One region of the Paenibacillus sp. EKM212P genome, then DNA from elsewhere that is predicted to be linked to it. Evidence: riboswitches for the same ligand, from Rfam matches in the RefSeq annotation. Region 1 holds a riboswitch; each other region holds the start of a gene.
The links. Region 1 has a riboswitch for cyclic di-AMP ahead of G9G54_RS23325 (C40 family peptidase). Riboswitches for the same ligand answer to the same signal wherever they lie in the genome.
Positions count from the first base shown of each region.

Region 1 (5,033 bases):
GTTGTGATACTTGTTCTTTATTTTTGCCCATATCCATGGATTGTGACGACGGATTCGCAGCCGAGTGATCCAGCACACCAGTGCCGCCACTAAAAGCTGAACTCAGGGATTGAGCCATAGTTTCAAATTTTTTGGCGTCGAGCGAGCTCATACCGAATAAGACAATGAAAAGAGCCAACAGAAGGGTCATTAAGTCGGAATATGGCAACAGCCAGCTTTCGTCAGCATGCTCTTCATGCGGTTCATGTCTCTTTTTACTCACTGGAATCGCCATCCTTCTGGGTCATCGTAGCCCGTTCGGTCGGAGTCAGGAAGATCGTCAGTTTCTGACTGATGGCAATTGTCGATATCCCCGATTGAATGGAAAGCAGACCTTCGACCATCATTAATTTAAGCTCCACTTCTTTTTTGGATAACCGTTTCAGCTTGTTGGACATCGGATGCCACAGAACATAACCTGTAAAAATACCGAGCAACGTCGCAATGAAGGCTGCTGCAATGGCGTGAGAGAGCTTTTCCATGTCACTAAGGTCAGCCAGAGCGGCGATCAGACCTACAACGGCACCGAGTACCCCGAGCGTTGGAGCGTACATACCGGCTTGGGAGAAGATCAGTGCGCCAGAGCGATGTCGATCCTCGGTAGCATTGATATCCTCCATCAGAACGTCCCGTACGAATTCCTGATCATTGCCGTCAATAATCATTCGCATGCCGCCACGCATAAAGGGATCGTCGATTTCCTCTACCTTAGACTCCAAGGCGAGCAGACCTTCACGACGGGTAATGGATGCCCACTCGGTAAACGTACCGATGAGCTCTTTGCGGTCTAACAGTTTTTGTTCGGTGAAAATAACCTTGAACAGCTTCGGAATCCGTTTGATTTCTGCCATCGGGAAGGCCATAAATATACTCGCTGCCGTTCCGACGAAAATAATCATGTAAGCAGCGGGATTATTGACCAAATTGACGACCGGAGCGCCTTTTAAGATCATCCCGACGACCAGTGACACAATCCCGAGCACAAGTCCGATAATGGTTGAAATTTGCATGATACACCTCATCCATGAGAATAGATTTTGAATCCTTTCATGCCGCCGGGGTCGTCCTTGCCCCAAGCGCGTCATTACAAGACGGATTATAGTATTTATCGACAAAACTCTCTTTTTTGTTAAGTGCGAATTTCCGGTATAATAAGGTGATTATGTATTGAATGGCGGAACCATTGGAGGAAATGGCATGGGAGTAAAGCATGGGCGTGAGTATGAACAAATTTTGAACGATTTTACAGAGGCTGTGGGGCGCATCCCAGATAGCTATGAATTTTTTGAGATGGAAGCAGAAGATTGGGACAGGCTGGACCCGGCGGGACGTCAGGAAGTCAATGAAGCTTTGGCAGAAGACTTATTTTATGCACTGGGTACAGAGCCCACAATCACTGTAGGGAGTAGCGTTGTGATCTATGAGCCGGAGCAGCATCGCATCTATGTACTTATTGGGGACGAGGAGCTGACGTCAGTCCCTTTGGTTTGAGGTCCGTCTTATGGATTTATCAACGGGGCCGTGGTAATATGTACACCAATATATCGTAGTTTTGGCCGTATTTAAGCGGTCGAAAGGCTTCCGTATAAACGGGGAGGAGTTCGTAACATGCCTTTTACACAAGAAGAGATTGAAGCACATCTGGAGAAACTGGAGGGCTGGGAACTGGAGGAAGGACGTTGGATCGTCCGAAAATATAATTTTTCCAGTTTTATGAAAGGGATTGCATTCGTGGATGAAGTTGCCGCTATATCTGAAGCATTCAATCATCATCCATTTATTACGATTGATTATAAGACCGTGACTCTGCGTTTGACCTCTTGGGACGACGGCGGTATTATGGCCGTGGATATTAAGGAAGCCCAACAATATAATGAAGCTTTTGAAAAAATGCGCAGCAGTCATTGAGCTTGTAATGATCTGTCGTATGATGATAAAAGCGCCTTCGCTATACAACATCGTGGTTGTATGCCGAAGGCGCTTTTATCATAGAATCTGGGTTGGGTGCTCGGGACGATATACCATACAATAAAATGGTTTTTTGCCATCAGGAGTCTGGCGTTCATAGGTATCTGTAAGCTCAAATCCAGCCGCCTTGTAGGCCCGGATAGCGCGCCCATTCCAAGTGAGCACCTCTAAATCAATTTCATTCTTCGGGTTGCGTCGTTGAGCTTCCTCTGCAATGGCACGGACAAAATCAGAGCCTTTGCCATGTCCGCACCTGTCAGGATGCATTCCAAGACCTAGCCGGGTCACACCGATCATAGGAAAATATTGAGCAAATCCTGTTAGCTTGTTCTCTTCATCCAGTACGGCAACATATTGCTCTTGGCGAAGCGTGGGACTTCCAAATTCGACTTCAAGCGCCTTCATTTGTTCCCAGGGGAGCCAACCGTATATGTTATAAGGTGGATCATAGTGCCACTCACAGATTGCAGCCGCTTGATGCTCGTCCATCGGTACGATCCGATAGTTGGATATTGAGGCCGGCATGTGTTCCATCCTCCTTTTACACAGGTACTTCAATCATTAACAACAGATTGTAGACAAGTTGCAGAGGAATGGCAAGCGTGTTTATTTCATACCTAAGTCGGGTATACATTCAATAAGAAGGAATTACTGCTCATATGCTCCCCCAGCGGTGACGGTAAAACCGACGATGTTCGCTACAATTGAAACCTTTTGAGGTCTCAGTTCGTCAGTAAAGATAATAATTGCTGATGTTGTGGACATAAAAAACCGCAATTCGATTCCGGCCAGAATCAAATTGCGGCTAGGGTTAGCTTGCTGTGCGTTAGTTATTCTACGTTATCGTCATCAGGAATGTCTGAAGCTACAGAATGGTAAGCGTCTGTGCTCATAATTCTTTTTGCACCGACATAGCGGTTAGCGTAATAATTTTCGTTCAGTGAGCTAACTACTACACCACGTGAAGTCGAGGAGTGGGCAAATTTCCCTTCACCTACGAAGATACCTACATGGGAAATGCCTCTTCCTGTGGTGTTGAAGAACACCAGGTCCCCAGGTCTCATTTCATCGCGGGATACAGAAGATCCCATTTTGAATTGTGATCCAGATTGATGCGGAAGTTTAATTCCCAGTTTGTTGTATACGTACATTGTGAAGCCGGAGCAATCGAATCCCTCGAGTGTAGTGCCTCCGCTTCTGTAGTTCGTTCCTTTGGCATCTTGGATGACCTGGTCCATCTTAGAGTCTGCATATGCACTGCCGCCACCGAATGTAAAAGATGTAAAGGCAATGGCAAGACCCATAGCTGCGATCGTTAGCTTCTTCTTCAAAAAAAATATACCCCTTCCAATGCCTGCGAGGTTAGCTTAAGGATTCGGTAGAAGGTTCCCCTATGACCACTCTGTTGCGAGATCAATTCACCCAAACTGGTTCCCCCGCTTCCTAGGTGCCAGGAATTAGGCTTAACTTAAGATGTGCACCTTGGAGAGCAGTATTCACAGAAACGTTATTTTTAAGATAAAGGTTACAATAAAGATTACAAAGTTGTTACTATCAGTTCACTGCGATTATTGTAACAAAGACGGCTGGCTTTGGCAAATGTTTCATTGCAAAAAGTTACAAAAAAAATCTGCTCCTAATGTCCCAGGAACAGATCTTGTTAACAGTATTCAGTTATGTGTCGTTTGCTCGAGTATGAATCAAGGTTTTTCGACAGACGGAAATGAAGTAAAAAACATAAAGGCAGGGCTTAGCTTCTACTAGAGATATCGGTATGCCATAGTCTGTACTGCGAACTGATATGCCACAGCCTGACCAGACTAGTAACAAAATGATACGATTGCTGGAGAATGAGCGCCAGCATGCCAGTCCAAATCATCGCCACGGTGCCAAATAGACCGAAGACCAGCAGCACACAAGCACCGAGCAAAAGGGATATACCGACAGCTGGGAGGAGCTGGCGAAAGAAGGCGAGCAGGGACGATAGTATGGCGTGACCACCGACAGTACCCAGTTGCATATACAGGATGCACTGCCGAATGAACCATCCGTATGCCATCCATCCAATGACATAGGGCAATAAATGCAGCAGATAAGAGGAAGATTGAAGTGCTCCTGCTACAATAGGGTAGAGTCTCGGTACTACCCAAAAGGCGGGAAGCAGCAGCAGTTCCAACTCGATGGTGTAATACAACAGCGACGACATGCCATGGCGTTTCATACCCTTGAAAAAGGACAGGCTTTGCGGTTCAGTCGCATCGGTATGCAGACTTTGATATATTCCGGCTCTAATGAAGGGAGTGATCAGTATGCGTAGTACAGTCGCCCCTAGTAGTATCCACAAATACACATGTACTTCCCGGCTGTCCATCAGAGCAATCTGACTCTCCATCCAAAATAAGGTCTGTCCCAGCTCGTTTTGACCCTGATCAGGATAACGGAGCAATAGCGGGATAACGGCAGACTGCACCAGCCGATAGATAAACACCCCCCACAGTAGTCGATACAGAAATAAAATGATAACGATATAGAATCGTATGCGCACCAGCGCCCAGCCCTCTTTTATAACAGTCCGCATCTATAGACACCTCACCATGACAGACTTCCAAGCAGTGTCTCCAACAGCTTGGTTACACTTACACTCCAACGGGTTTGTTGCTTTTCGTCCAATTCGGCTTTTAGGCTATTGTTAATATGCTTGTTCTCCAGTGCAATGGTATATAAGGGATCAAGGGTTACATAGGAAACGGGAGAAGTACTTTTGATCCGAAAAGTTGTGCTTTTGCCCGCGCCGTCCCAAGCCTTGAATATCGTGGTACCATCCTTGAAGGTAAATTGGACAGGGATCTTGGGATAATCCGCCCCTTTTTTGCTGACCGTCACGACTGCTTCATATCCATTCTCCAGCTTGTGGTTTGTGATGTGATCCACTGAAAAGTCCGCCATCTGGCCGTCATATACATACTGTTCAAAATAGTGGCTCCATGAGCGTCCGGTGACTCTCTCCACGATACGTTGAAAATCCA
Region 1 is NZ_JAAMNR010000012.1:16,999-22,031, forward strand. It holds gene motB (flagellar motor protein MotB) at 1-262, opposite strand, end outside; gene motA (flagellar motor stator protein MotA) at 255-1,049, opposite strand; gene G9G54_RS23310 (hypothetical protein) at 1,237-1,530, shown strand; gene G9G54_RS23315 (4a-hydroxytetrahydrobiopterin dehydratase) at 1,648-1,947, shown strand; gene G9G54_RS23320 (GNAT family N-acetyltransferase) at 2,026-2,532, opposite strand; gene G9G54_RS23325 (C40 family peptidase) at 2,838-3,338, opposite strand; cyclic di-AMP (ydaO/yuaA leader) riboswitch at 3,344-3,481, opposite strand; gene G9G54_RS23330 (hypothetical protein) at 3,758-4,585, opposite strand; gene G9G54_RS23335 (M1 family metallopeptidase) at 4,597-5,033, opposite strand, start outside.

Region 2 (5,033 bases), on a different contig from region 1:
CCGTAACACTTGCCAAGGCCGTGCCTGAGGATGCCGGAGCAGAAACAGCTGTAGGTATACGCAAGGGGAACGCAGAATTGCTTGCCTCTGTAAATAAAACGTTGGCTCGCCTGAAAGCGGACGGGTCGATTGAGAAGTTTTCCACAGAAGCGAGCGCGCTCTCTGCAGATCGACAGGTTTCTTCTAATAACATCGTAGATATTTTTTGGAAATACCGCAGTTTTTACGCTACGGGTATCGGCTACACTCTGTTGCTGTCTGCACTCGGAGTACTGTTTGGATTTATCATTGGTCTGATCGTATCCTTGCTGCGGATGAGTGGTATACGCATCATTGAGTGGTTAGGTACCACTTATGTGGAGATCCTACGTGGCACACCTATGCTGGTACAACTTATGATCATTCACTACGGAGTTGCTTTGACGCTGGGTGTCAATTTTACCCCACTCCAGTCTGGTATAATCACATTGTCTCTGAATAGTTCAGCATATCTGGCTGAAATTTTCCGGGCAGGTATCCAGGCAGTAGACCGTGGACAGATGGAGGCTGCCCGTTCGTTGGGTATGGGACGCGGTAAAGCTATGCGTCATGTCATTTTGCCGCAAGCGTTTAAATCTATTTTGCCTGCTATCGGTAATGAGTTTATTACGATCATTAAAGAATCCTCCATTATTTCGACCATTGGGATGGTGGATATTATGTATCAGGCCCAGGTCATTAAGAACATCACCTACGAAGGATTAAGTCCGTTCGTAATCGCAGCCGCTATTTATTTTGTAATGACATTCAGCTTGTCTAAGCTGCTGGGTTTATGGGAAAGGAAGTTGAGAGCCAGTGATCACCGTTAAACAACTGCGTAAATCGTTCGGTAAGAATGAGATTTTAAAAGGCATTGATATAGATATCGCAAAAGGTGAAGTCGTCGTCATCATCGGCCCCAGTGGTTCGGGGAAGAGTACGTTTTTGCGTTGTATGAATCTGTTGGAACAACCTACAGACGGGGAGATTTTATTTGAGGGCGAGCCGATTACAGCTCGTGGCCATAATATTAATGTAACCCGGGAGAAGATGGGGATGGTGTTCCAGCATTTTAATCTGTTCCCGCATAAAACAGTGTTGCAGAACCTGACGCTTGCACCAATGCAGGTTAGAAGACAGTCAGGGAAGGAAGCGGAAAAAATTTCGCTAGAACTCTTGCGTACCGTAGGGCTTGAGGATAAGAAGAATACCTATCCGAACCAGCTATCCGGAGGACAGAAGCAACGTATTGCGATTGCGCGTGCTTTGGCCATGCAGCCGCATGTAATGCTGTTCGATGAGCCGACTTCTGCATTGGACCCTGAAATGGTTGGAGAGGTTCTGGATGTAATGAAGAAGCTCGCCGAAGGCGGCATGACAATGGTAATCGTGACGCATGAAATGGGTTTTGCCCGCGAGGTGGGTGATCGAATTATCTTTATGGATAACGGTCAAATTGTAGAGCAAGGTACACCAGAGCAGGTATTTGGCACTCCAAGCCATGATCGCACCCGTGATTTTCTTGCCAAAGTATTGTAAGGAAGTGCTGATATAATCTATAAAAAAAGCCCTCCGTTTAACGGAGGGCTTTTTTTCTTTTTGTCACCATTTCCCCATACTTTCGTAACAAATATCGATTTCTTGATGACAAAATTGTAATGAGTGTAGTATGATGTTCAAGGTTCCCAACATTTTCATGCGGATAAGGTTACAAAATTGTGATATTATGCAGTAAGCCAAAACTTACCGGGACAGCATGTGGTTATGACAACCGCTGAAGCTGGGCCCAAACTATGGGAAGTGCGGGGGACGTAACAACGGCAGTCATTCCGATACGTCATAAGACGATGTGGAATATGCCTAGGGGTGAATTGCACAAGCATAGGGCTTCTCCTGAGTCCGAATCCGACAGCTAACTTCGCAGGCATAACAGAGGAGGTACATATCTTTGAAACATCTAAAACATATTGGTAAAACGATGAAATTTGCGGTGCTTGCCGCAGCTATTGCAGGGCTGGCACAGACAGCTGGAGTAGCGGATGCTGCTTCGCTTCACACTGCCAAAGAGGGCGATACCTTTTTTTTGCTTGCTCAACGTTATGGAGTATCGGTAGACGAGCTAACGAAGGCGAACCCAAACATTGCTTCCAACAATATATATGCAGGTCTGCAAATTAAGGTGCCTGGCGAAAAAAGTGTGAAGGCAGCTTCGGATTCGAAGCCGCAGCTTCTTACGGAGAAAGCACCAGCGAATGAGGGGCCAACGATTGAAGCGTGGGGCAAAACATTCAACTATAGCAAAATAGTTGACGTTAAGGCTTCAGCGTATTCTGCCGCAGCCGACGAGAATGGTAAATGGGGAGCAGTGGACTACTACGGCAATCCGCTTAAACTAGGTACAATTGCGGTAGACCCGAACGTCATTCCGATGGGCACGAAAGTGCTGGTTACAGGCTATTCCCACCCAGGTTTGCCGGATCATTCTTTTGTAGCTGTCGCTCGCGATCAGGGCAGCGCCATTACAGGAAAGCGGATTGATATCTTTATTCCTGGCAACAAATCATTTGTGAACGACTTTGGATTCCAAAATGTGAAGCTGTACGTTATTGATAAATAGCATTGTACGTATATACGGTTTAATTAAACATAATATATATTATGTAAACTTAATGCCTGTATCCTACCGCATATAACTAGGTCGGACTCTTATCAGGTCTTATCCATAAAAAAGGCTGTCTTGACGAGCAGAAAACTTCTGCTGGTAAGACAGCTTTTTTACGTTGCTTTAGCTGTAGCTCAATCATAAACATATGGTTATTTCCGTTCCGATGTGTGGAGTAGCTGGGGGACTGTCACAAATTTGTAGCCCTTAGCTTTTAGAGAGTGAATTAGACCCGGCAGAGCTTGGACAGTTCCTTGCAAGTTGGAACTTTGACCTCCACCTGCGTGCATTAAAATAATAGAGCCAGGCCCGGTAGCTGGGATCACATTGCGTTGAATTTGTGTTTTACTTAATCCCTTCCAATCGAGAGAGTCTACATTCCAATTGACAATCATATAGCCATGACGACGTGCCCATTGGATTTGAGGCTCCGTGATTTCACCGTAGGGTGGACGAATCAACTTGGGGCGAAAACCTGCGCTGGCTTGTAAAATACGTTCTGTTTTTGTAATCTGGTTGCGAAAGCGTTCTGGTGTGGCCTTCCTAAAATCCGGATGAGTATAGGAATGGTTTCCTATAGCATGGCCTTCACGGATAATACGGCGTATGATCCCCGGATGCTTTTCCGCACGGTGACCGACGATGAAAAAGGTGGCTTTGATGCCATTGGCGTGTAATACGTCCAAAACCTGCGGCGTATACCTAGAATCGGGCACATCATCAAAGGTTAGGGCAATTTGGCGGGTGTGTGGGCCGCACATTTTAAAAATGTCCGCATGTTTTTTTCGCAGCATTGCTAATGTAGGAGTTGCTCGATCTGTGCTCTGATGTACAGAAGAAGCAACAGCTGCTTCCTTGGGATGGGTCGTTCCGGTGTTGGGAGGCGCATCCGCGTGAACGGGTAAACTTGAGAATGCTAGTAACAGTGCCAAGCATGGCAACACTCCCCTGTACGGCATATGTATCCCCCCCTTTCCGTGCAGTGGTACCTAGTGGTGCTCTCGACTATTATGTACCTGTCTTATTAAAAATATGCTGGTAACCAAGTTCGGCTCATAAACGACTGGAAAGAAGCCCACGATGAAACGATTATCAATGAAGATGATGGAGCTAAACGTAAATATTCTCTTAAACATGACCGAAAACAGGAGCATTTTCGCAAGTTTTAGCCTTACAACGAATTCGGTATACTGTGACAGCTGGTGTATAATGGGGATGCAATTCATAATTATACAGACATGGAATTGAAGGAAGGATGGATAAAAGTGACCGACTTGTTTACTCCTTATCAATTAAAGGGGCTTTCTTTAAAAAATCGGATTGTCATGCCCCCGATGTGCCAATACAGCGTGGAGGCCAAGGACGGAAATCCAACGGATTGGCATCATGTCCATTATGTGAGCCGGGCAGTAGGAGGCACTGGACTTATTATTGTGGAAATGACAGCGGTCCATCCAGATGGACGTATTACGGATCGTGATTTGGGTATTTGGAGTGACGAACATATTCCTGCATATCGTAAGATTGTAGAGGAAGTCCACAAGTATGGTGCCAAGATTGGTATTCAACTAGGCCACGCTGGACGCAAGGCTGAAGATGCTGAGCAACCTGTGGGTCCGTCCACGATTCCTTTTAGCGAACGCTTTAAAAAGCCGCACGCCTTAAAGACAGCTGAAGTCAGGGAACTGGTTCAGGCATACAAAGAAGGCGCGCGCCGCGCGGTGGAAGCCGGTTTTGATACGGTTGAGATACATGGCGCTCACGGCTATCTGATTCATCAATTTCATTCGCCTTTAACAAATACCAGAGAAGATGAATATGGGCAGGATTTGTCACTGTTCGGTGTTGAGGTCATACATGCTGTTAAAGAGGTTCTTCCTGCTGATATGCCTGTGCTTATGCGGATATCTGCCAAAGAATACGTCGAGGATGGATATAATGTGGAATACATAACAGGCGTAGGGGAACGATATCGTGATGCAGGTGTGGATATTTTCCATATTTCTTCTGGTGGTGAGGGTCCGATTGGTTCTGGCGGAGGCCCGTCTGCGCGTGCCGGCTATCAGGTGGATTTGGCTCATACCATCCGTGAAAAGCTGAATGTACCTGTGATTGCTGTTGGCTTACTGGATGATTATGAGGACGCCCGCCGGGTTGTTCAGCAGAAAGAAGCTGATCTGGTAGCAATAGGGCGTGCCATGCTGCGTGATCCCTATTGGGCGCTGCATGCATCGCGGGAGCTAAAAGTACAGGCAGACATCCCAGAGCCTTACTTGCGCGGTTTTTAGATATTTTTGAAACCCTCTTTGCAAAGCTTGCGTAAACATGTGTACAGAGCTTAAAATTTAAGCAT
Region 2 is NZ_JAAMNR010000002.1:178,748-183,780, reverse strand. It holds gene G9G54_RS06960 (ABC transporter substrate-binding protein/permease) at 1-848, shown strand, start outside; gene G9G54_RS06955 (amino acid ABC transporter ATP-binding protein) at 835-1,557, shown strand; cyclic di-AMP (ydaO/yuaA leader) riboswitch at 1,792-1,960, shown strand; gene G9G54_RS06950 (3D domain-containing protein) at 1,967-2,635, shown strand; gene G9G54_RS06945 (polysaccharide deacetylase family protein) at 2,833-3,639, opposite strand; gene G9G54_RS06940 (NADH:flavin oxidoreductase/NADH oxidase) at 3,946-4,968, shown strand.
Region 2: another riboswitch for cyclic di-AMP. It lies ahead of G9G54_RS06950 (3D domain-containing protein); the one in region 1 lies ahead of G9G54_RS23325 (C40 family peptidase).

Region 3 (5,033 bases), on a different contig from region 1:
GAAGATTATTTAATGTCACGCTACCAGATGTATTGGCAAATTTATTTTCATCCTGTAACACGCAGCTCGGAAATCCTTTTACGTAAAATTTTCAAGCGAGCAAAGGAATTGTTTAAAAACGGATATGAGTTTGGATTTCTGCTGGACCCGTTGCCGGATCTGTTGAAAGGAGATCTTACAGTAGAGCAATATCTGATGCTCGACGAGTCATTAATCCAGACCGTATTTAGCCAGTGGAAACGAGAAAAGGACGAGATTTTAAGTGATTTGAGCAGCCGGTTTATGGACCGTAGATTGTATAAATATGTAGAGATTGAAAATATGGATACAGATACCATTGACAGTATTCGAGAAGCTTTGAAAGAGGCTGGTTTGCACCCTGAATATGATTTTGAAATTGATTTTCCGACAGATCTTCCTTATGATGTGTTTCGGCAGGGTGGCTCGACGGACAACCAGATTTTACTGCTTGGACGTCAGGGCGAGGTGAGTGAAATATCCGAAGTTTCGGAAATTGTGCGCTCAATAAGTGGTATTCACCGAGGGAAATATCATATGTATTTTCCCCAGAATAAATTGAACGCGGTAAAAGACAGGCTTCCTGCCGAAATAAGGAATTATTTTGTCAAAGAATAGACAACTATATAGAAATGTAAGTAAAAAAAGGAGATGTAAACCTTGGATTTATTCGACACTCATACTCACTTGGATGCGCCACAATTTGACGAAGATCGTGAAGAAGTTATAGCACGTGCTGTCGAATCAGGAGTAACGCGGATGATCAATATCGGATTTAATCGTGAGACCATTCCATCCACCATGAAATTGGCCGAGACGTATGATTTTATTTATGCGGCAGTTGGATGGCACCCACAGGATGCTATTACAATGCAGGAGGGCGATCTAGAATGGATTGCATCGTTATGCAGTCATAAAAAGGTTGTAGCCATCGGAGAGATCGGTCTGGATTATTATTGGGATACATCACCGAAGGATGTGCAGCATCGGGTGTTTCGAAATCAAATTGGTCTGGCTCGTGAGCTCAAGATGCCTATTGTTATTCATAACCGGGATGCCCATGAAGATATTGTTAAGATTTTGCGCGAGGAAAAAGCGAGTGAGATTGGTGGAGTCATGCACTCCTTTTCGGGTAGCTGGGAGACAGCCAAAATGGTGCTGGATATGGGATTTCACCTTTCCTTCGGTGGTCCAATAACGTTCAAAAATGCCAAGCAGCCAAAAGAGGTGCTCGCACAGGTGCCGCTGGACCGTCTGCTCATTGAAACTGATGCTCCCTATCTGACGCCTCATCCGTTTCGTGGGAAGCGAAATGAGTCTGCACATGTGAGACTGGTAGCAGAGGCTGCAGCCCAAATCAAAGGGATTACAGTGGAGGAATTAGTGTCAATAACGACCCGAAATGCCCTGGAACGATTTGACATTCAGTGAAAAAGTGAAGAAATCGATCAAAATAAAGAGATAGACGAAGCTAATCATGAATTTGTTGCAGGAAACTCGAGAATATTACAATATTTTAACCGAATATTTTAAAAAATGTACTTGAAACCTGCTTTACAACATGCATAGAAACAGGATATCATCTTTTCAGTGAATTGTTGTTTGAATGTAAACATCAACAAGTCATTTCATGAACCAGTCTCGCTGAGTCCCTTTTACAGGGAACGGGGGAACCGATATGGCTTACAGTACGTCCGGCGTATGTGCAAGAAGGGAACGTCTCTTCCGCCAGCCGGCTCGACCTAAATTCTTTTCCCGGATGGGATTGAACAGGTGGAGGAGCCGTATTTCGATTTCTTTCTGGGTCTTTGGGGTGAATGTGAAGGCGACCGCCATGAGCGGTTGACCCAAGCTAGGGCGACTCTCTACGTCCGAACCCGACAGCTAACCCCGTAAGCGTAACAAGAGAGAAGCCATCTCGTGCATGAGTTTTCCCGCATATTCACACATGCCGGAAGCCACGAAAGAGCTCTCTAGTCTCTTTCTCTGGCTTTTTTTGTTGTGAATAAAAGAAAATCTGTCATCATACTGTGGTTAAACAGGGGAGGACAGCATGCCGCGAAGACGGGTACATGGTGCAGGACAGTCGTAGTTTGGGCTTGTCTTGTAGAAAATCTGTTATAGTCACGTCAAATCTCAACTATGTCTTACTCCAGACGGCGGGCTATGTAAGGAGGACGGAGGAAATGGGCATTTTCCAAAAAAAGGATACCCATGAGTCGCGCTCATCCAGCATGTCTTACGTATTGCGTTGGAAGCAAGAGAATGTGCGCCAGGCTGCTTTGGTTGCTATTTTTCTAATCGCGCTAACGATTATGATTTCAATTCTGATGTACACGCAATCTAAAAAACAAGTCTTTTTTGTCATCGATGGCAAGGCGTCTGCGGTAGAAACCCGGGAATCCAAGCTTCAAGATTTGCTGAGCGAGCATTCCATTTCACTTCAGCCGCATGATACAGTTTCCATGCCGCTAAATGGAGCAATACAGGATGGCGATCGCGTAGTCATTAAACGTGCCAATCAAGTCAAAGTATCTTCAGGCAATGAGACGAAAAAGCTGTACACAACAGAAAATACAGTAGAAGGTGCCATTCGTACCTCGGGCTATAAATTATCATCAACGGATAAAGTTTATCCTGCGTTGGATGCCTCTGTTTCGTCTAACATGGACATAAAAATCGTCCGTGTGAAGAAACAGCAGGTCGAACAGAAAAAACAGGTGCCTTATCAGGTCATCAAAACGGCCGATCCGAGTCTTTATAAAGGCGATAATCGGGTCATTCAAAGCGGCAAATCGGGTGTGGTCGTCCAGCACGTTCAAAAGGTATATCATGATGGAAAGTTGGTATCCAAACAGCTGGTTAACAAGGAAGTTGCACAGAACCGTGTGGATAAGGTCATTGCGGTAGGAACGAAGAAAAAACCGGTCGTTCTTGCTGCTTCCGTCGGTCCCAATGATGCGGTTAAGGCAACAACGGTTAGTTCGGGCAGTGCTGTCCGTAAAGCAGGCGTAAATTTTAAATATAGCAAAGTTTTACAAAATGTCTCCATGACGGCGTATTCCTCACAGGAGCCAGGTATCGGTACACGTACTGCATCCGGCGCACGTGTCACGGAAGGACGCACCATCGCGGTCGATCCGAGTGTAATTCCAATCGGCTGGTGGGTGTATATCGAAGGGGTGGGCTTCCGTCGTGCGGAGGATACCGGTGGCGCGATTAAAGGCCACAAAATCGATGTGTATTATGAGAGTTTGAGCCGAGCCAACCAATTTGGTCGTAAGCACGGTAAAACCGTATATGTTATCGGACCGGTAAAGCCTGAAATCAACTAAAACAGGTTGTGTATGTTGAGGGCAATGCGATAGTATTAACAACATAGTTATGCCATGCTAAGAAGAGGATATCCTCTTCTTATTTTGTTTTCAAAAGCAGGGAAAGATAAATATAGCTTGCTGTGTAGCAGTGGAGGGAAACGCAAATGATCAAGGAAGTGATCGTGGTAGAGGGCCGGGATGATACGGTGGCCATTCGCCGCGCTGTTGAAGCGGATACGATAGAAACTGGCGGCTCCGCTATTAATAAAATGACGCTGCGTAAAATTGCATTGGCGCAGGAGCGGCGGGGGGTCATCATTTTAACCGATCCCGATCATGCAGGGGAGCGCATCCGTAAGATTATCGCTTCCAAGGTACCCGGCTGCAAGCAGGCCTTTATACCCGAGGCAGAAGCGACGCGTAAAGGAGATATTGGCGTGGAGAATGCCTCACCAGAAGCGATCAGACACGCTCTTGCACGGGTCCATACGACAGTGGAAGGCGCCGACCCGCTGATTGAGTGGGCGGACCTGATTGATGCTGGACTCATCACCCATCCCAATGCTGCTGCACGCCGTATGGCCTTAGGGAATGTGCTGGGTATTGGTTATTGTAACGGAAAGCAGCTACATAAACGGCTCTCTGTATTTCAGATCAGCCGCGAGGAATTTGCCGGGGCGCTGGCACAAATTGAAAGTGAAGGATTGTGATGTCCGTATGACAGGGATTCAAGATATAGCAACACCGCGGCGTACGAAGGAAATTATTCAACGGCACGGTTTTTCGTTCAAAAAGAGTTTGGGACAAAATTTCCTGATTGATCAAAATATTCTCAATAAGATTGTAAATGCTGCTGGATTGGATGAGACGAAGGGTGCACTTGAGATCGGTCCTGGGATTGGCGCTTTGACCGAGAAGCTGGCTCAATCGGCCAAGGCAGTTACCGCTGTCGAGATTGACCAGCGGCTGCTGCCAATTCTCGAAGAGGTGTTGGCCCCTTACGAGCATGTGAAGGTACGTCATGGAGACGTGCTGAAGCTGGATTTGCGAGAGGTGTTCGCAGCCGATTTTGCAGACGTGAGTAAAGTAAGTGTCGTGGCTAATCTGCCGTACTATGTTACCACACCGATTCTGATGAGGCTGCTGGAGGACAAGCTCCCTCTGGAGAATATCGTCGTTATGATCCAAAAAGAAGTGGCTGAGCGCATGGCTGCGTCTCCTGGAACGAAGGATTACGGCAGTCTGAGCATTGCAGTGCAATATTACAGCGAACCTGAATTAGTCTGCACTGTGCCGAATACAGTATTTATTCCCCAGCCAAATGTGGAGTCTGCAGTCATCCGGCTGCGTGTACGGGAAGCCCCTCCGGTGGAAGTGGTGGATGAGAAGCACTTCTTTGAAGTGGTTCATGCTGCTTTTGCCCAGCGTCGTAAAACCATTTCCAATAACTTAAAAAGCCGTTTCTTCACCAAAGAGAACAGGGACACGCTGGAGCCGCTGTTGCAACAAGCTGGTATTGAACCCTCCCGTCGAGGAGAAACGCTAAGTATTGAGGAATTTGCGCGTCTCAGCGCTGTGCTGTTGGAGGCAGGTATATCCTAAGCTGGAACCAAACTGTGCATTCACCCATACGATATAGGAGGGGTGATACAGTGTGATGAGTTTAGGAGACTTGGTCGTTCGGAAATCGTACGGCGG
Region 3 is NZ_JAAMNR010000011.1:11,313-16,345, forward strand. It holds gene G9G54_RS22920 (HD domain-containing protein) at 1-636, shown strand, start outside; gene G9G54_RS22925 (TatD family hydrolase) at 679-1,449, shown strand; cyclic di-AMP (ydaO/yuaA leader) riboswitch at 1,651-1,933, shown strand; gene G9G54_RS22930 (3D domain-containing protein) at 2,205-3,353, shown strand; gene rnmV (ribonuclease M5) at 3,500-4,045, shown strand; gene rsmA (16S rRNA (adenine(1518)-N(6)/adenine(1519)-N(6))-dimethyltransferase RsmA) at 4,053-4,937, shown strand; gene yabG (sporulation peptidase YabG) at 4,993-5,033, shown strand, end outside.
Region 3: another riboswitch for cyclic di-AMP. It lies ahead of G9G54_RS22930 (3D domain-containing protein); the one in region 1 lies ahead of G9G54_RS23325 (C40 family peptidase).

Region 4 (5,033 bases), on a different contig from region 1:
GACTGCGTTGCATTCCGCTATTTGATGATCATTTGGAGCTCGTTGTTCCCATTGGACATGAATTAACCGTCAAGACAGGAACGGCCTCGATGAAAGATCTGCAAGGATTGCCGATGATTATTTTCTCCAAAGGAACCTGGTACCGCAGTCTGACGGATGACTTGTTCCAGCGCAGCGGCATCATGCCGGATATCCGCATGGAAATCGACTCCTTCGAGGCAATTGTACGCCTGCTTCCAACCTGTAAGGCTTCTGCCTTGCTACCCAAATCCTATTTGCGCAGCGAACTATTACGGGATAATGGACTCACTGCATTATACTTGCCCGATTTGAAGGAGACACGCCGAACGACCTCCCTCATTTACTCGGAGACGACCGATCTCGGTCCGACAGCACGACGCTGGATTAGCGAGACACGGGCGTCGTTTGCAGGCTACCGTATGGTGTAGAGGGTTTAATCCTCTTCATTAACATTAACAACCTCATCCTCAAAGCGACCGATATTGTCATTCGAACCGATGATGACCATAATATCGTCTGCTTTTAGCCGATCCATAGCCGTCGGTGCGATCAGGATACCGTTCGCCGTATGAAGCGCCACGACGCTACAACCAAAGCGAGTACGGGCATTTAGCTCAGCTAGCGTTTTGCCATTCAGACATGCAGGTACATTGAGTTCCACAATACTGTATTCCTTAGACAACTCCAAATAATCGAGCAAATTAGGCGTGACTAGCTGGTGAGCCACCCGGATACCCATATCCCGTTCTGGATAAATAATCCGGTCCACACCGAGCTTTTCTAACGCACGCCCGTGCAGCACAGATATGGCTTTGGCTACAACTTTTTTCACACCCAGCTCCTTGAGCAAAATGGCGGTGAGGATGCTTACCTGAATGTCATCACCAATAGCAACAATGCCACAATCGAAATTACGGATGCCCAGTGATCGCAACGAGTCTTCATCGGTAGCGTCCGCCACGACAGTATGTGTCAACATCTCACTCATACTGTCCACAACATCCTCATTCCGGTCAATGCCTAGCACCTCGCACCCCATATCCACCAATTGCAAAGCCAGGCTTGAGCCAAACCGCCCCAAGCCAATAACTACAAACTGCTGCGTTTTCATATCTACTCGAAAACTCCTTATCTGAATCAATTTCATAAATGAGGATTTTGCAAAAATCCCATAAGCGACTTCCAATGAAGAAGATATAGATCGAAATGGTTTAGTTCGTCTATATCTTGACTTCGGAGCGACTGGTATCGAATTTTGCAAAATCCTGAAATGATTAAACCAACGAAATGTATTATGAAATGATTCATCCTATAATCATTTTGCCTTCCGGATGACGATATAATTCTTTACCCTTTTTCGGCCCCAGTGCATAAGCTAGCGTGAGTGGCCCCAGTCTACCTGCAAACATCGTCAGGGTAATCACCAGCTTGCCTATGACTGTCAAATCAGGTGTAAGCCCCATCGACAGCCCCACCGTACCAAACGCAGACACCGTCTCAAACAAGATCATCAGAAAATGATGATCTTCGGTTGCCGACAAAATCATGGTCACCCCGATCACGAACAGCAACCCCAGCAGTGTAATGGTCAAAGCCTTGTAAATTCGTCCCTGCGCAAGTCGGTACTTGAACAGTACAATATCTTCCCGCCCCCGCAGCATCGAAATCACTGCTCCAATGAGCAGGGCGAATGTTGTGGTCTTAATCCCGCCTCCAGTGGAGCCAGGGGAAGCTCCAATAAACATGAGTATGATGATAAAAAACTGCGTAGCCTGCCGCAAGCCTGCGATGTCCAGCGTATTGGCACCTGCGGTACGGGGAGTAACGGACTGGAATAAAGATCCCAGTAGCTTACCACCCCAATCAAGCGAGCCAAGAGTCTTTGGATTCGTAAACTCAAATACAAAAATCACGAGCGTGCCGACTACAATCATAGCGCCCGTCATGCTGAGTACCACCTTGGTATGCAAGGACAGTCTCTTGCGCTTGCGATATTCTGCCAGGTCTGACATCACTACAAAACCAATGCCGCCAGAAATAATTAGAAACATTGCGGTAAAATTAACAATCGGATCATATACATAACCTGTCAAGCTGCGAAATTCACCGAATAAATCAAAACCAGCATTGTTAAACATGGAGATGGCATGCCAGATTCCAAAATAAATCGCCCTGCCTACAGGCATATCAAAGGACCAGCGAACCGAGAATATCGTAGCGCATACGCCTTCAATAACTAGTGAGTACAGTAATACCTTACGGATTAACCCGACAATTCCCTCTACAGAAGTCTGATTCATCGCTTCCTGCAAAATGAGACGCTCCCGCAAGGAAATCCGACGCTTGAACACCAGTGCAATCAAGGTAGCCATGGTCATAAAGCCAAGACCGCCGATCTGGATCAGCGCAACGATGACAACTTGACCAAAAGTGGTAAAAAAGAGCCCGGTATCCTTTACGACAAGCCCGGTTACACAGGTCGCAGAGGCGGCAGTAAACAAAGCGTCTATAAACGCAAGTGGCTTTCCTGTTGTATTGGAGATCGGCAGCATTAACAATAAACTACCTATAAGAATGATAATGGCAAAGCCCGCAACGAATATCTGCGGTGGAGAAAGCCGAAGCCAGCTTGCATTGGGATTCATCTATTCATCACTTCTCTCCTAATCCTTAAAACTATAAAAACAGTGATTTAATACGGTGTAAGCTCGCTACGCGTTCCATTTGATCTTCCGATCGTCGTTGCCCCTGAATTTTTTGATTTTTCCAAACCTTAAGTAACTATAATTAGCATTCCCTGAATACAGGAAGAATGCATGTCAAGCACTATTCGATCCCCCTGTGCTAATGGCGCGCAGTAGCGAAGGGGGCAGAATTGTTCTGAAGAAGCGAAGCGTTTGCCTTTATCTCCGGATTTTAACCATTAAAGGGGGTATACAATCAAAAAATCCGGGGATAACAGCAATCGGAAGAATAATCTGCACCCGCAGCGGTCTAACCAATCCAAACACTTTTATACGCACAAAAAAAGACACCGGAAAACCGAGTGCCTGACTTGGTTCCTGCTCATAGCCTACGAGGTTAGCTGACGGATTCGGGCAGCACAGTATGCCCTATTTACACTTCCGATCCACCAGTGATCGGCTGTAAAATTCACCCCAGTAACATGGTTCCCCCGTTTTCCCATAGAAATTCGGCTCAACTGTATATCATTACCTATGTATTTTATAGGCATTGCCTCAAGATTATAATCCTTCTATATCCAGATCACAAAACCGATTTCGCCGAAAAAACGTGAAATTGGCTTTATTTTGCGAATGGGCATCGTTTAATCGCAGCTTATCTAATTTTATTGGAACTTTAAAGTGCTTTCACTCTATTTTCATGAATATCGCTAGTCTGTTGGCGGGAACCTGTGCAGTATGATATCTTTAATGGATGTTCTTATTTACAGATTAAGGAGGAAACTCATGAATCCTATCGGGAAACCGGTCGTGCTCACGGCCAACTTCAAAAAATTAGGCTTGCTGGGCGGGATTGGCCTGATTTGCTTTTTTATCTTTCAATTGCTTATTCCCTCGCTTAGCAATCCGAGTCCAGAATCAGTAATGAACGCAAAGGTCATCAGCAAACAAGAAGCGGTCATACACGCATTGGACTTCGCCCGCTCCGAGCTGGGCTATACTGAATCACAGCCTGAGGAGCCCGTCGTGACCTATCAGGCCGAAACAGATTTGTACGGTTATTTATCTAGAGAAAAACTGCTTCAACAGTACGACCGTACATGGAAAAAGAGTTACCCTTACGAAACCTTTCGGGTCGATCTGCCTGAATCCTCAGCGAAGAGTAAGCTGCAAATTCATGTGGATTTATCCACTGGCAAGGTCGTTAGCTTTAAACGAATCACCTCCAGCACCAATTACACACAGGCTGATATTTCTACGGATGAACAAGCACGTAACAGGCTTGTACGTGTGGCTGAGGACGGCATGACCCTCGAAGCCAAGGAGCAGGCGGCCGCAGTATGGGTCAAGCGCTTTGGCTTTAAGCCGTCGGATTTGAAGCTTGCGACCACTGAACAAGAAGGCGGATTAAAGTATACCGTAGACGATAAAAAAATCGGCGCCTCGGTACTTACACTGGCTTTTACTTTTGAAGACGGTGATGTTCGCTCCTTCACTCAAAGCTTTTCGGCCCCGTCGTCCTATACCGATTATATCGAAAAGCAAACATTTTGGGCGAATTGGATGACCTATGCGGGTTATGCCCTATTTAGCTTTGTACTGGGTGTACTTGCCATTGTGTATGCGTCACTCACCCGACGACATACTTCATTTGTACGCGGCATTGTTCTATCCGTTGTATACTTTATTGCTAGTATAGCTGGGACCATGAACATGCTGCCTTTATTGCAAGCAGAAGCAGGCGGTAAGGGCATGCTTATATTTCTTATGGTTTTCCAGATTGGTGTTACCTTCGTCATGGCTGTAGCGCTCTACTTCTCCTTGGTCGGCGGTGACGGGCTTATGCGTCAGGTTGGACTGAATGCATGGCCACGTGCAAAAGAGCCGGGCTACGGGCTGTATGTGCTTCGCAGTATGTATGTTGGCTACTTGTGGGCCTTTATTTTACTCGGGGTACAATCCATTTTGTTCTTTATACTGGAGCGCACATTTAATACATTCTCCACCACAGATGCCACGCAATCCCCTTACAATATGGCTTATCCATGGCTACTGCCGATTATGGCCTGGATGGCAGGTATTGGAGAAGAGACTGTCTACCGTCTGTTTGGTATTCCGATGGTCAAAAAAATAGTGAAAAATACTTTTGTTGCGTGTCTGATCACCACGCTGATTTGGGCACTGGGACATACACTTTATCCAATCTATCCGGTGATTTCCAGACCTATTGAGCTGACTTTTCTTGGTTTGCTGTTCAGTTTTGTGTTCCTGCGTTACGGCTTTATTGCCGCCATGTTCAGCCACGTTATTTTTGACAGCATTTTAATG
Region 4 is NZ_JAAMNR010000006.1:107,786-112,818, reverse strand. It holds gene G9G54_RS18145 (LysR family transcriptional regulator) at 1-449, shown strand, start outside; gene G9G54_RS18140 (potassium channel family protein) at 455-1,132, opposite strand; gene G9G54_RS18135 (TrkH family potassium uptake protein) at 1,326-2,666, opposite strand; cyclic di-AMP (ydaO/yuaA leader) riboswitch at 3,077-3,230, opposite strand; gene G9G54_RS18130 (CPBP family intramembrane glutamic endopeptidase) at 3,492-5,033, shown strand, end outside.
Region 4: another riboswitch for cyclic di-AMP. It lies ahead of G9G54_RS18135 (TrkH family potassium uptake protein); the one in region 1 lies ahead of G9G54_RS23325 (C40 family peptidase).